DNA from 2 places in the Roseburia sp. AM51-8 genome. Region 1 is predicted to be linked to the other one. Evidence: predicted binding sites of a transcription regulator. Region 1 holds the regulator's gene; the other holds the start of a gene.

Region 1 (7,920 bases):
CAGGCAACCAATCCATAACAATAAGCCAGATGCACATAAAAAATACCGGAATAACCTGTCGGATAAAAATATGCCCCGTAAGACTTTGAAAAAGCCTCCTTTAAGATAAAGACATGATGCAGCCAAGGATTGAGCAGCATACTAACCGTTTCCAGACCAGCCACGAGGTAACACGGTGTCATCCATTTGACCTGTTTTTCCTCATTGTCCGTGTAAAAATAGACATAGCGGAGCATGAACAAGAGCAGCCAGTCAATGCATGCCAAAAAGACAGAGTGAGAAACCGTAGCGATTGCTTTCTCATCTGTCATGATAAAGATGCCATTGGCTACAACGGCAACAACGACTGCAACAAAAAGTGTAAATATGCTTTTACTGACCCGATCCTGTTTTTCCCGGATCATACCGGCGAATGCTACCACCAGAAGTGTCAGCACAAACAAGATTCCCAGATAAATCATCTTTGGCATAGGCTATATTTCCTTATCTTTTATTCTCGATATCGTGGATCATAGCGATACGCTTTTCATGGCGTCCGCCCTGAAACTCTGCATCTAAATATGTTTTGACAATATCTTTTGCCACTTCGATACCAACGATGCGGGCACCAAAAGCAATGATATTAGCATTGTTGTGTTCTTTTACCAGACGGGCTGTTGTCGTATCGGAACATACTGCTGCACGCACGCCCGGCACCTTATTGGCTGCAATGGAAATCCCAACACCGGTACCGCAAATAAGTACGCCACATTCCACCTGACCGGATACAACAGCGCGTCCCACGGCTTCTCCATATACCGGATAATCGCAACTTTCCTCCTTGGAGATACCAAAGTCTACAACCTCGTGTCCCAATTCCTCCAAGTATGCCTTGATCTCATTTTTCATAGCAACTGCTGCATGATCGTTTCCAATTCCTATTTTCATTTCTTTTCTCCATTCATCATTTCTTTTTATTTTACTAAGGCAGAGATCGTCTTAAATGCAGGATGCTTGGAAGATCCTGCCAATTCGTAAAGGATGGCTTCTGCGCTCGTGATGATCGCACCTTCCTGCTTTGCTCTCTCATAGGCAAATGCCAGATCTCTGTCGCTTCTGCTGGCTACACAGTCTGCCACCAGAATGGTCTGATAGCCTGCTGCCTGCAGATCCATCAAAGATTGTAAGACACAGATATGCGCCTCGATACCGCACAGGATGACATTCTTTTTGCCATGCGGGATGGCCTGTCGGACGCTCTCATTGTCATATACGCTGAAAGTATTCTTGTCGATCGCCTCTGTCACACCCATGGCATCTGTGATCACCGGGATATTATTGCCCAGTCCCTTGGCATACTGTGTGGTAAGGATCATTGGTACTTCCAGTGCCTTCAAGCCGCCCAGTAAGATCTGGCTCTTGCGGAGCAGTTCCTCCTGCCCGCTCATTGCCGGCAAGATCTTTTCCTGATAATCAATGACGATCGCAAATGTATCTTCTGCCTTTATTCTCATCTTCTTATACCTCTTTCTGTTGTTGAAAAATATACCAATTTAATTATAGGCAAATTACCTGTAAAAGACAATGTTTTCCCGCATGAAAAAATGAGTAAAAGGGAATTTTCCATAAAACAAAAAGAGATCCTCATCCACAAATGAGAATCTCTATGTAATCTGTCTTTCTGTCCTAGAGTGAGAAGTCTTCTGCGCCGCGCATAGATGGTGTCTGGGATGCTTCCACTGCCAGATCCTGACCTACAAAGTACTGATACTGATGGATCAATTCATCCTTTTGCATATCAGAGACTGCCTTTGCCACATCCAATGATCGGATATCGCTGTCAGCGCCCTTGAGATCATAGGTTGCCTTCGGCTCGTACTGGCTGGCATAGTCGTATGCTCCAAAGGTCTGTCTGCTTCTGGCTGATGCATCCTGCTGTGTGCCTGCCTCGGCGACATTGCCGGATACCTTGGTCGTACCATCTATATAAATAGACTGGGATGCGACCGGTACACTCTCGACTTGCTTTATGCTGTTATAATCATAAAATCCAACGGCTGGTCGGATACCTGATATATTCATCTTATACTCCTAATTTCGCTCTCACGAAAACTTCTTGTTCCTTACACAAAATATATCGGATCATGTAAAAAAATCTTAACCCTTTTATTTGTCTAACATTTTCTTTAATTCACTCATAAATGTATTGACATCTTTAAACTCACGGTAAACAGAGGCAAATCTGACATAAGCAACATCATCCAGATCCTTGATCTTATCCATAACGATCTCGCCAATCTCGTCACTCGGGATCTCCTTTTCCTCTCTGGAGAAAATCTCTGTTTCCACTTCATCGATCAGTTTGTTGATGTCGTTGGCAGAAATCGGACGCTTATGGCAGGCTCTGAGCACACCGGCCTCGATCTTGGCACGATCATACTGCTCACGGTTGTTGTCTTTCTTGATCACGATCAAAGGGATCGTCTCTACCTTTTCATAGGTCGTAAAACGCTTGCCACATTCATCACACATACGACGGCGGCGGATAGAATTGTTGTCATCTGCCGGTCTGGAATCAATTACTCTGGTATTCTCACTACTACAAAAAGGACACTTCATGCCTTCCCTCCATTTCTTAGCGAATCCGCTTCGCCTAAACCACAATATATAGATTTATATTACACGGATTTTGTATGAATTGTCAAGCAATTCGCACTATTTTCGACATGTCTTATGGTTTGTGCATGACTTCCTTTTCATTGACATCCACCAGGATCATATCCGAGCCGATACGGCAGACCTGGCACCAGGGGATCCAGTATTCACACTCATGTAAAAAGAAGCCGCAGATCTTTCCTTTGGATGGTACGATCAGGGTGCAGATACAGCCTCTTTTTTCATCGATCTCCAGATCCATCACACGTCCCAGGCATTTGGCTGTGCATACATTGATCACATCTTTTGTCTGTAATTCACACAAAAGCATGGCAGTCCACCACAAAATAAGGCTTTCTACAGTATATGTAGAAGTTGATAAGTCACACCTTGAAATTATACATTGAAGCGGAAAAGGATCACATCGCCATCCTGTACGACATATTCCTTGCCCTCTACACGCACCAGACCCTTTTCCTTGGCTGCTGCAGTGCTGCCGCAATCTAAAAGATCCTGGAAGTTTACGACCTCAGCCTTGATAAAGCCACGCTCAAAGTCGGTATGGATCTTTCCTGCTGCCTGCGGAGCCTTGGTTCCCTTGGTGATGGTCCATGCACGTGTCTCATCCTCGCCGGAAGTCAGATAAGAGATCAAGCCCAATAAAGAATAACTAGCCTTGATCAGTTTATCCAGACCGGATTCCTTCATGCCGAGTTCCTCTAAGAACATCGCTTTTTCGTCATCATCCAGTTCTGCGATCTCCTGCTCGATCTCCGCACAGATCACAAAGACTTCACTTCCTTCTTTTGCCGCGAACTCACGAACGGCTGCAACACCTGCGTTGTCTGCGCCGTCGTTTGCCACCTCATCCTCGGATACATTGGCAGCATAGATGACCGGCTTTGCAGTAAGAAGTCCATACTCCTTGAAGTAGGCTTCCTCATCCTCATCCAGAAGTTCAAAAGTGCGAGCAGAATTACCTGCTTCCATATGCTCTTTCAGACGTTCCTGCATAGCGGCTTCCTTTTGTAAAGACTTGTCCATACGGGCAGCCTTGGAAGTCTTTGCATATCTTCTCTCCAAAATCTCCAAATCGGAGAAAAGAAGTTCCAGATTGATGGTCTCAATATCACGGAGCGGATCAATGCTTCCATCCACATGCACGATATTGGTATCTTCAAAGCAACGTACTACATGTACGATCGCATCACATTCACGGATGTTGGCAAGGAACTGGTTGCCAAGTCCCTCTCCCTTGCTGGCTCCCTTTACAAGGCCCGCAATATCGACAAATTCAATAACAGCCGGTGTCACCTTTTTTGATTGGTAAAGATCTGCCAGTTTTTTCAGTCTCTCATCCGGCACACTGACCACGCCCACATTTGGGTCAATCGTTGCGAATGGGTAGTTGGCTGCAAGTGCGCCTGCCTTGGTCAGCGAATTAAATAAAGTAGACTTGCCTACGTTCGGCAGTCCGACGATTCCTAGTTTCATAATTTATATTTCTCCTTTGAAAAGTATTGATTTTATTAAAATCTTTTCCGTTGTCATGCTTCTTAAAAGCCCTGATACAGCAATATTTAGTCTATCACATTTAGGGAGGAATGTACATTTCTTTCTTTTTTTTGGGGGAGGGAGGATATCATTTACGCTACTACATTAGCATTTATCTGGTCGATAATCTTCTTGATTCCCATCCATACTGTCAGATCAGTAAATATCTCTACCATACACAGTAGGCGGTTAGATTTCCAAGTCCAATTTCGTCATTTTACCAAAAATGACGAAATAAAATTCATAATGACGCAATTGAAAAAAGGACCAACTCTCGCCGGTCCAAATCTTCTTTCACATTCCTAATCTATTAGCCTGTTGTTACCTATTTTACAAATATTTATCCAACTGATGTGACACATCCAATACACCTGTCAGTTGATTCTTCGCGCTCTCCGCATTTTCCATATTGGCATTGGAAAGTTCAGCTGCCTGGTTGGAAGATGCGGTCACTTCCTCGGTCGTTGCTGATAGGTTGGTAATGTTATCTACGATCTGATTGTTGGCTTCGGAAAGTCTGCTCAGACGATCATCGATATTTTCGATATGGGTAATCAATTCTGTCACATTATCATTCATCGCCTCAAAACTCTCGGATGCTTCTGTGATCATGACGTCCTGTGCATCCGTTGCGCTAACAGACTGGGAAACCGCATTGGCTGCCCGGGTCGCATTCTCTGTCAGATCATCAGAGATCTTGCTGATCTCTTCTGTCTCCTGCTTGGTACGCTCTGCCAACTGGCGGATCTCATCCGCAACCACAGCAAATCCCCTGCCAGCCTCACCGGCTCTGGCACTCTCAATGGAGGCATTCAATGCCAAAAGATTGGTCTGGGAAGAAATTCCAAGAATAGTATCCGCGATATTTCGTACTTCTTCCGTCTTGGCCTGTAAGGCTTCCATCGCCTTTGCCACATCCTGATTCGTATTGGAGATTACCTGAGACTGCTCCTTCAAGCGATTCATCACATCCATAGACTGCCGGTTGATCTGATCGGACTGTTTGGCGATCTCTACCATAGTCTCAGAACTTGTCAAAGTATCTTCTATCGACTGCTGGATATTGGCAGTCATGGTCGTCTGTGTCTGGATATTTTCTGCGGTCGACAAGGTACTTTCCGAAATATTCTTCATTGCACCGTTTACGACCTCGGAAGAACCATTGAGGTCATTGACGATATCCATGGCACTTTCCGTACCCTTGCGCACCTCAGTAGCCACGCCAATCACATCGTCAAGCATGGTCTGCATCTTGGTATTCTTTTCATGTACTTCGCCTAAAGTATCTTTATTAAACTGCTCCGCAATGCTGGTAACGCAATAAAGCAATACCAAAAGTACCAGACAGATCACCAGGACAAAGATCTGATTTAAGGCAGAATCCCCCTCAAGATTGATATGCTGTACGATCTTGGCCGTAGTCACGAGCACTTCCATAACTGCATAAGCAATCCCACTGATGAGTGAAAACTTCTTGTCAAAGAAAAGCACGCATCCTACCAAAGGGAAGATTCCAAGCAACTGGATAAATCCCTGTGTAAAGGCAAATCCTGTCACATAGCAGACAACAAGCAAAAATGGCAATGCCATCATTTTTAATTTCTGGGATGTCAAAAACTTTCTGGACAGTAAAAAGATGGCAATACAGGATACCAAAACAATACCGGAAACCATCATGGTCAGCCCCTTAGAGCGGATGCCTACGAAATAGCATGCCCACATAATGATCATTAAGATTGCGTAAAAAATAAGATATCCGGATACCAAAAAGCGATTGGCTCTCTTTAACTGTTCTTCTTGATCTGCATATTTAAATCCCATAAAGCAACAAATCCTTTCCTATATACAAAATGTCTCAAATTTCCATACATTGCTATTGTACGAAAATCTGCGTCATTTTTCCACCACTTTTTGTCGAAATTTATACATTTTTTTGATCCGCACCGGTTTTTCCCAGTTCCCAGAAAGCCACTGCACTGGCTGCCGCCACGTTTAAGGAGTCCACGCCATGCATCATGGGAATGCAGACCGTGTAGTCACAATCAGCGATCGTTTCCTTTGCCAGCCCATCGCCTTCCCTTCCCAGCACCACTGCCAGACGTTCTTCCGCAAGCAGTTTTGGATCATCCACGGCATAAGAATCCTCTTTTAATGCCATGGCGACTGTCTTATAACCCATCTGCTGCAACAGATGCCCCGTCTCTTCATACCACGCCTCTTTGGAAAGATAGGTCCAAGGAATCTGAAAGACCGTTCCCATGCTGACCCGGCAGGCTCTGCGATACAAAGGATCTGCACAGCCATGGGTCAAAAGGATGCCATCCATGCCAAGGGCTGCCGCCGACCGGAAGATGGCGCCGACATTGGTCGGATTGACGACTTCTTCTAAAATGGCGATACGTCTTTTCCCCTGACAGATGCTCTCCACCGTCGGCATGGGCTTGCGCCGCATGGCACACAGCATACCCCGTGCCAACTGAAAACCGGTGATCTGTGTCAGCACAGAAAGGTCTGCCACATAGATCGGGATATCGCCCACTTTTTTCAGGACTTCCCCTGCTTTTTTCTCCACCTGTCTTTTTTCCATCAAAATAGAAATCGGCTCATAGCCGGCCTCTAAAGCACGCAGGATCACATTGGGGCTCTCCGCGATAAAAAGACCCGGATCCGGCTCAAAATAATGTAATAATTGTGCTTCCTTCTTATCTATATACATATCCAGTTGTGGAATATGCAGGTCTGTGATCTCGATCATACGCTCTCCTTGCCATAAGGGACGTTCCTTTTGCCACAAGGAGTGTCCCCTTGGTTCTGTTTTTTCTTCCTCTAAGATAAACGAAAAGATGAGATTTGTAAAACAGAAAAACTCCTGTGCACACCTGCACAAGAGTCTTTCCTTTACCGACAATAACACGCACGCCTGTCTCTTTGACAAATTCGTACTCGAATTTTTCCATACGCATAGAGGTGGTCGGTCCAACCGATACCATTTCGTATTTTTCATCACCCAGCGGACGGATGATCGGACCTGCATGCAGGATACCGTCTTCTCTTTCACGCCCCTTCGTACTTCCAAATTTATTGACTTTGCTTCCGGTTACGACATCACACCTTATCTGCCAACGCTGTGAACTTCCAGAGTCTCTTCCCGGCAAAGTGTATGATCCCAAATCAGATGAGAGAGCCAAAGCTGCAGTGCCACGCCAAAGAAAACAATGATATAGCCGACCAGGCTGGTAAAGACCGGTCTAAAATAACATAAAATGACAGGGCTGCCCCAGATACACCAGAGCAAAAGGGTCGCCGGCAGTTTGCCAAAAGCAAACAAAAAAGCATTGGTCAGATGCCCTTTGACCCGGTTGTCATAGTTTGCTACCAGTGGGAAAATCCAAAAGAGCATACTGACTGCCACAAAGAAAAGCATGCCGCCAAAGAATAAAAAGAACATATTGACAGGCTCTGCGATCCTGATGGCATAATATATATCCCCAGCGCCCAAGACCATGACGCTAGCAAGGACCAGCCACGCACCGGTCGCCTGCTTAACGTCAGCGGCAAAGGCATGGAAAAACTCTAAAGTCAAAATACCGCCCTCCGGCTCTTTCATTTTTTTCATACAACGTGCCCCGGCGCTGAGCGATGCCCCGATCGTCACGATCGGGATACAGCCCAAAAGCACGAGAAAATTGAGCAGCACAAACTGCCCAATCTTTCCCAAGATCCATATAATTT
Region 2 (7,920 bases), on a different contig from region 1:
TTATGGAATTGATGAGGCTCGTCGCACTTGCGATCGGTTATGCCTTTGGATTGATCTTATCGGGCTATCTTTTTGGCAAGAAAAAAGATGTGGATATCCGCAAACAGGGAAGCGGCAATATTGGTACGACCAACACCATGCGTATTTTAGGCATCAAGGTAGGTGCGCTGACACTGGTGTGTGACTGCTTAAAATGTGTGGCGGCAGTGGTAGTCGTCTGGCTTCTTTTTCGCACATCATACCCGGAGCATATTGTCTTGTTGGAATTATACGGGGCACTGGGTGCCATACTGGGGCATGATTTCCCTTTCTTTATGAAGTTTAAGGGGGGCAAGGGCATTGCCTGTAGTTTTGGTATGATCATAGCCCTCTTTCCGCAGTGTCTGCCACTTTGTGTTCTGATCTTTGTTCTGGCAGTGGCGATCACACGCTATGTGTCTCTGGGATCTATCCTGGCGGCGCTGGGACTCATGGTACAGATCTGGATCTTTGGGGCAAAGGGCTGGCTGGCATTTGCCACGTCGGATCTTTTAGAAGCCCAGATCTTAGTATCTTTTGCCTGTATCCTTGCCATTGTATTGCATCGGGGCAATATCAAGCGACTTTTGGCAGGTAATGAAAACAAGTTTTCTTTTAAATCAAAACGAGACTAGCAAATCAGTCAAGGAATCCTGCTTTTGGCAGGGTTCTTTTGCATGGAAGTAAAGGAGCAAAAAATGAAAGTTGGTGTCATCGGCGCAGGAAGTTGGGGATGTGCGCTGGCAATTTTATTACAGAATAACGGATGTCAGGTGAGTCTGTGGGGACATAGAAGGGAACAGATCGAAAAGATGCAGGCAAGCGGGGAGTGTGACAAACTGCCGGGAGTCATGCTTCCAAAGGAAATGAGCCTGACCTGGGATCTTTCTTCCTGTCTTTTGGGCAAGGATCTTCTGGTCTTAGCGGTTCCTTCTACGGCAACCAGAGAGACCGCAGAAAAGATCAAGCCTTATGTGGAAAAGAACCAGATCCTTTGCAGTGTTTCCAAGGGAATCGAGGAAGATAGCCTTTTGACCCAATGCGGTATTTTAGAAGATGTCTTGGGGAAGGATGCTAAGGTGGGCGTTCTAAGCGGTCCGTCTCATGCAGAAGAAGTCGTAAAAGGTCTGCCGACCGTTGTGGTTGCCGGTTCACGCGATATAGCCGTGGCAGAATTTTTACAGAATGCCTTTATGAATGAAAATTTCCGTGTCTATACCAGCACGGATGTGACCGGGATTGAGATCGGTGCCTCTTTAAAGAATGTCATCGCACTGGCTGCCGGTATGTCGGATGGTCTGGGCTATGGGGACAATACCAAGGCGGCACTGATCACACGCGGCATCAAGGAAATATCTTCCTTGGCACTTGCCATGGGAGGACTTCCGCAGACCCTCAGTGGTCTTGCAGGCACAGGGGATCTGATCGTGACCTGTTCCAGCCGTCACAGCAGAAACCGTAAGGCAGGTATGCTGATCGGTCAGGGCTTGCGTCCAAAGGATGCCATGGATCAGGTGCATATGGTCGTAGAAGGTGTTTATTCAGCCAAGGCGGCACTGGCGCTGGGAAAAAAATACCAGGTCAGTCTGCCCATCATAGAACAGGTCAATGAGGTCTTGTTTCATGACGTAGATCCCCGCCTTGCCGTGCGCAGTCTCATGGAACGTGACAAAAAATCAGAGATTGCTTAAAAATCTATTGACTGCCATTTCCTATGATGCTAGAATGTAGAAACGGAGCACAAGATATAGTATGTTGCAGGATGTGCTATATCGACATATAGATAAGAAAGGGAGCGTAAGCGTTGATAAAAGTAGTAAAAAAAGACGGAACATTAGAGGATTTTAACGTACAAAAAGTCGTGGATGCAGTCAACAAATCTGCATGCAGGGTATTGATCAATTTTACAGAAGAAGAAGAAAAGTTTATTTGCCAGTTTGTAGAAGAAAAAGTATTTGCTCTCGGTATCGACCGCATCGAGATCGCACAGATGCATAACATTGTAGAGGGCGCACTGGAAAGAGTCAATCCGGTGGTAGCCAAGAGTTATAGGGATTACCGTAATTATAAGCAGGACTTTGTGCAGATGTTAGACGATGTCTATACCAAGAGCCAGTCCATTATGTATATCGGTGACAAGGAAAATGCCAATACGGACTCTGCTTTGGTATCTACCAAGCGAAGCCTGATCTTTAACGAGTTCAACCGTGAATTATACAAGAAATTCTTCCTGACGACAGAGGAGATCCAAGCCATTCGTGACGGCTATATCTATATCCATGATATGTCAGCCAGACGTGATACCATGAACTGCTGCCTTTTTGATGTCAAAGCAGTCTTGGAGGGCGGATTTGAGATGGGAAATATCTGGTACAATGAGCCGAAATCCCTGGATGTTGCCTTTGACGTGATCGGAGATATCGTGCTGAGTGCTGCCAGCCAGCAGTATGGCGGCTTTACGGTGCCAAGCGCAGATCTGATCCTGGATAAATACGCAGAGATCTCTTTTGCCAAGTATGTGGAAAAATATACAGGTCTTGGACTTTCCCAAGAAAAGGCAGAAGCAACCGCTATGGCAGATGTAGAACGTGACTTTGAACAGGGCTTCCAGGGCTGGGAGTACAAGTTCAATACCGTTGCCAGCAGCCGTGGAGATTATCCGTTTATCACGGTGACCGCCGGAACCGGAACGACTCGTTTTGCCAAGATGGCGACCATCTGCATGCTCCGTGTCCGCATGAACGGACAGGGCAAAAAGGGACATAAGAAACCGGTACTTTTCCCGAAGATCGTATTTTTATATGATGAGAATTTACACGGACCGGGCAAGGAATTGGAAGATGTCTTTGAAGCAGGCATCGAATGTTCCAGAAAGACCATGTATCCGGATTGGCTGAGCCTGACCGGTAAGGGCTATATCGCCAGCATGTATAAGCAATACGGAGAGATCATCAGTCCGATGGGCTGTCGTGCCTTCCTTTCTCCTTGGTATGAAAGAGGCGGTATGTATCCGGCAGACGATCAGGATCGTCCGGTCTTTGTCGGCAGATTTAATATCGGAGCCGTCAGCCTGCATCTGCCAATGATCTTGGCAAAGGCAAGACAGGAGAGCCGCGACTTTTACGAAGTGTTGGATTACTATCTGGAACTTATCCGTAAACTCCATATCCGTACCTATGCTTATCTTGGTGAGATGCGTGCATCCACCAATCCACTGGCATATTGTGAAGGCGGATTTTATGGCGGACATCTGAAATACAATGACAAGATCAAACCAATCTTAAAGACAGCTACAGCTTCTTTCGGCATTACTGCATTCAACGAATTGCAGGAACTCTACAATGGCAAGTCCCTGGTAGAGGACGGACAGTTTGCGGTAGAGGTCTTGGAGCACATCAATGACAAGATCAATGAGTTTAAAAAAGAAGACGGCAATCTTTATGCGATCTACGGTACACCGGCAGAAAACCTCTGCGGTTTACAGGTAAAGCAGTTCCGCAAGAAATACGGTATCGTTGAAAATGTATCTGACCGTGAATATGTCAGCAACAGTTTTCATTGTCATGTCACAGAAGATATCACACCGATCCAGAAGCAGGATCTGGAATATCGTTTCTGGGAACTTTCCAATGGTGGCAAGATCCAGTATGTAAAATACCCGATCGGCTACAACAAAGAGGCAGTCAAGACCTTGGTACGCCGTGCTATGGAAATGGGATTTTACGAGGGCGTCAACCTTTCCCTTTCCTATTGTGATGATTGTGGTCATGAGGAATTGGATATGGATGTGTGTCCGGTCTGCGGCAGCAAGAATCTGACCAAGATCGAGCGTATGAATGGATATCTTTCTTACTCCAGAGTCAAGGGAGATACCAGATTGAATGATGCCAAGATGGCAGAAATAGCAGAAAGAAAGAGTATGTAGTATAGGTGGAATAAATGCGTTATCATAATATAACAAAAGACGATATGCTAAACGGCGACGGTCTGCGTGTGGTCTTATGGGTTGCCGGCTGCGATCATTGCTGCAAGGATTGCCAGAACCCGGTCACATGGGATCCCAATGGCGGTCTGGAGTTTGATGCAGAGGCAAAGGCAGAGTTATTTGAGGCACTGGATCATGATTATATTTCCGGTATCACTTTTAGCGGTGGAGATCCTCTTTTTTATGGCAACCGGGAAGATGTGACCCTGCTTGCCAAAGAGGTAAAGGATCGTTTTCCGGAAAAAACCATATGGCTTTATACCGGCTTTACCTACGAGACTATCCAGACGCTTCCTGTCATGGAATACGTGGATGTTTTGGTGGACGGAGAATTTGTCGTAGAAAAGAAAGATACCAGTCTTTACTGGCGCGGCAGCAGCAATCAGCGTGTGATCGATGTAGTTGCCACTAGAAAAACAAACGAAATCGTGTTACATTGTAAATAGCAATTCTTTTTTAGGAGTAGATGGAATGAAAATAGCATGGAAAAAACTGACATCTTCCGCAAAAATGCCGGAGAGAGGAAGTGCTTGGGCAGCGGGCTATGATCTGTTTGCAGATATTGCAGAGGAGACAAGGCTTGCACCGCACGAAACCAAAATGATCGGCACAGGTGTCGCACTGGCAGTGCCGGAAGGATATTTTGGCGGTGTTTTTGCCAGAAGCGGACTTTCTGCCAAGGAGGGACTTCGTCCTGCCAACTGTACCGGCGTGGTCGATGCAGACTATCGTGGTGAGGTCAAGGTGGCACTACATAACGACAGCGAGGAGGAGCGCGTCGTAGCGCCGGGACAAAAGATCGCACAACTGGTCATCATGCCATTTCTTTCCGTAGAATTTGAAGAGGTTGCAGACTTAGACGAGACAGAACGGGGACAAGGTGGATTTGGATCTACCGGTAAAATGTAGGAGGTATGCATTATGGGAGAGGCAGTAAAGAGTATTCGGGATCGTATGGTCAAGTTTTATGCAAAGGATGACAATACCATTACGTTAAACGCGACACCGGGGCATTTTGCAACGAGTTCATCACACATCAACTTCTATATCGATGTGACGCGATTAAAGGTACGTGCCAATGAGGCGAGGGAAGCAGCAAGAAGCATCAAGAACAAGATGCTGCATCATGTGACGACAGTGGATACCATTGTCTGCATGGATGGTACGGAGGTACTGGGCGCTTATCTGGCAGAGGAATTAGAAAAAGGACATTTCGCAAATAACAACAAACATGAGACTGTTTATATCGTGTCTCCGGAAGTCAACAGCATCAACCAGTTGCTTTTCCGTGAAAATGTACGTCCGGCGATCGAGGGGAAAAATGTATTGCTTTTGCTGGCAACCATGACGACGGGCGAGACCGTGCGCAGGAGTCTGGAATGTATTGAGTATTACGGAGGTAATATCGTGGGTGTATCTTCCATCTTTGGTACCATGACCAAGGTTGGCAATACCGAGGTATTTCCACTCTTTACCACGGATGATCTGCCGGGCTATCAGACCTATGCACCGCATGAATGTCCGTATTGCAAGAAAGGCATACCGATCGAGGCCATGGTCAATGGCTTCGGCTATTCAAAGTTATAATAAGAGCAAAAGGATGCGCCAAGCATTGCTTCGGCGCATTTCTTTAGGCAATTTTTTAGTGAGGTTAGGAAATGGCGAAAAAGAACGTTTACGACGAGAGCAGTATTGCCGTATTAGAGGGACTTGAGGCAGTGCGCAAAAGACCGGGTATGTATATCGGAAGTGTATCCCGCAAGGGGCTGAACCATCTGGTGTATGAGATCGTGGACAACTCGGTAGATGAGCATTTGGCAGGAGCCTGTGATACGATCCGGGTGACACTGGAAGCCGATGGTTCTTGTACCGTAGAAGATAATGGACGAGGTATTCCGGTTGGTTTACATGCGACCGGTGCCTCTGCCGCGCGCGTGGTATTTACCACATTACATGCAGGTGGAAAATTTGATGACAGTGTCTATAAGACCAGTGGTGGCTTACACGGTGTAGGTTCTTCCGTGGTCAATGCCCTGTCTACCTATATGGATGTGGAGATCTTCCGCGATGGCTTTATCCATCACGACAGATATGAGCAGGGACATCCGGTGATCGCACTGGAAAATGGTCTGCTGCCGACCATCGGCAAGACTAAGAAGACCGGGACAAAGATCAATTTCCTGCCGGATCCCCAAATTTTTGAAAAGACCAATTTCAAAGAGGACGAGATCAAGAGCCGTATGCATGAGACTGCCTATTTGAATCCCAAACTGACCATCATTTATGAGGACAGAAGAAAAGAAGAAGTCGAGCATATCGAGTATCACGAACCGGACGGCATTATCGGCTTTGTCAAGGACATCAATAAAAATGCAGAAAAACTCCATGATGTCGTTTATTTTAGCGGAGAGTCTGATGGAATCAGCGTGGAGATCGCTTTTCAGTATTGCAACGAATTCCATGAAAATATTCTGGGATTTTGTAACAATATCTACAATGCAGAGGGGGGTACCCATATTACCGGATTTAAGACGGTCTTTACGACAGTCATCAATAATTACGCAAGGGAACTTGGCATTTTAAAGGATAAAGATGCCAATTTTAACGGGGCTGATGTCAGAAACGGTATGACGGCAGTTGTATCCATCAAGCACCCGGCACCGCGTTTTGAGGGACAGACCAAGACCAAACTGGATAACCAGGACGCTTCCAAGGCAACCGCTAAAGTGACCGGGGACGAGATCCAGTTGTATTTTGACCGAAATCTTGACACTTTAAAGACCGTGATCTCCTGTGCGGAAAAAGCAGCCAAGATCCGTAAGACAGAAGAACGTGCCAAGACCAATCTTCTGACCAAGCAGAAGTTTTCTTTTGACAGCAACGGAAAACTTGCCAACTGCGAGAGCAGGGATGCTTCCAAGTGCGAGATCTTTATCGTGGAGGGAGATTCTGCGGGCGGTTCTGCCAAGATGGCGAGAAACCGTATGTATCAGGCGATCATGCCGATCCGTGGAAAGATCCTGAACGTGGAAAAGGCAAGCATCGATAAGGTACTTGCCAATGCCGAGATTAAGACCATGATCAATGCTTTCGGTTGTGGTTTTTCCGAGGGCTACGGCAACGATTTTGACATTACCAAACTGCGTTACGACAAGATCATCATCATGGCGGATGCCGATGTGGACGGTGCCCACATTTCTACCTTGCTTTTGACCTTGTTCTATCGCTTTATGCCGGAACTCATTTATGAGGGACATGTCTATATTGCTATGCCGCCTCTTTATAAGGCAATCCCATCCAAGGGAAAGGAAGAATATCTCTATGATGATGCCGCCTTGGAAAAATACAGAAAGACCCATACGGGTAATTTTACCCTGCAAAGATATAAGGGACTGGGTGAGATGGATGCGGAACAGTTGTGGGAGACGACTTTGGATCCGGAACGCAGGATCTTGAAGAAGGTAGAGATCGAGGATGGACGTATGGCATCCGATGTGACCGAAATGTTGATGGGAATGATGTGCCACCGCGCCGTGCCTTTATCTACGAACACGCGAGAGATGCGCAGCTTGACGTATAGACGTTTGAAATAGTAAGTAGGAGAGAAAGAACAGATGGCAGTAGAGGAAAAATTGATTCGCATGGAATATTCGGAGATCATGGAGAAATCCTATATCGATTATGCCATGAGCGTTATTATTGCAAGAGCCTTACCGGATGTCCGCGATGGATTAAAGCCGGTGCAGAGACGTACGCTTTATGATATGCACGAACTGGGGATCCGTTACGATAAGCCTTTCCGTAAGTCAGCCAGAATCGTCGGAGATACCATGGGTAAGTATCATCCACATGGTGATTCTTCCATTTATGACGCCCTGGTCGTTATGTCACAGGACTTTAAAAAGGGACTTCCTTTG

The links. Region 1 encodes NrdR, which represses ribonucleotide reductase genes. Its sites were predicted from a motif close to CACAANATNTTGTG; they were not measured.
Region 2: nrdD (anaerobic ribonucleoside-triphosphate reductase) is a predicted target of NrdR. The motif match lies at 1,758-1,771, and genes of this name have one in related genera.

The regions. Positions count from the first base shown of each region.
Region 1 covers NZ_QUEY01000007.1:19,885-27,804, forward strand. Annotated here, with positions in the region: gene DW996_RS11880 (GGDEF domain-containing protein) at 1-470, opposite strand, end outside; gene rpiB (ribose 5-phosphate isomerase B) at 484-927, opposite strand; gene DW996_RS11890 (isochorismatase family protein) at 954-1,493, opposite strand; gene DW996_RS11895 (hypothetical protein) at 1,666-2,061, opposite strand; gene nrdR (transcriptional regulator NrdR) at 2,146-2,598, opposite strand; gene DW996_RS11905 (YlmC/YmxH family sporulation protein) at 2,711-2,965, opposite strand; gene ychF (redox-regulated ATPase YchF) at 3,031-4,128, opposite strand; gene DW996_RS11915 (methyl-accepting chemotaxis protein) at 4,519-6,009, opposite strand; gene DW996_RS11920 (TrmH family RNA methyltransferase) at 6,110-6,943, opposite strand; partial or broken gene DW996_RS13675 (fumarate hydratase C-terminal domain-containing protein) at 6,891-7,232, opposite strand; gene DW996_RS11930 (DUF624 domain-containing protein) at 7,301-7,920, opposite strand, start outside.
Region 2 covers NZ_QUEY01000001.1:638,198-646,117, reverse strand. Annotated here, with positions in the region: gene plsY (glycerol-3-phosphate 1-O-acyltransferase PlsY) at 3-653, shown strand; gene DW996_RS03230 (NAD(P)H-dependent glycerol-3-phosphate dehydrogenase) at 696-1,709, shown strand; gene nrdD (anaerobic ribonucleoside-triphosphate reductase) at 1,823-3,943, shown strand; gene nrdG (anaerobic ribonucleoside-triphosphate reductase activating protein) at 3,958-4,449, shown strand; gene dut (dUTP diphosphatase) at 4,475-4,912, shown strand; gene DW996_RS03210 (orotate phosphoribosyltransferase) at 4,925-5,590, shown strand; partial or broken gene DW996_RS03205 (DNA gyrase/topoisomerase IV subunit B) at 5,662-7,583, shown strand; gene DW996_RS03200 (DNA gyrase/topoisomerase IV subunit A) at 7,618-7,920, shown strand, end outside.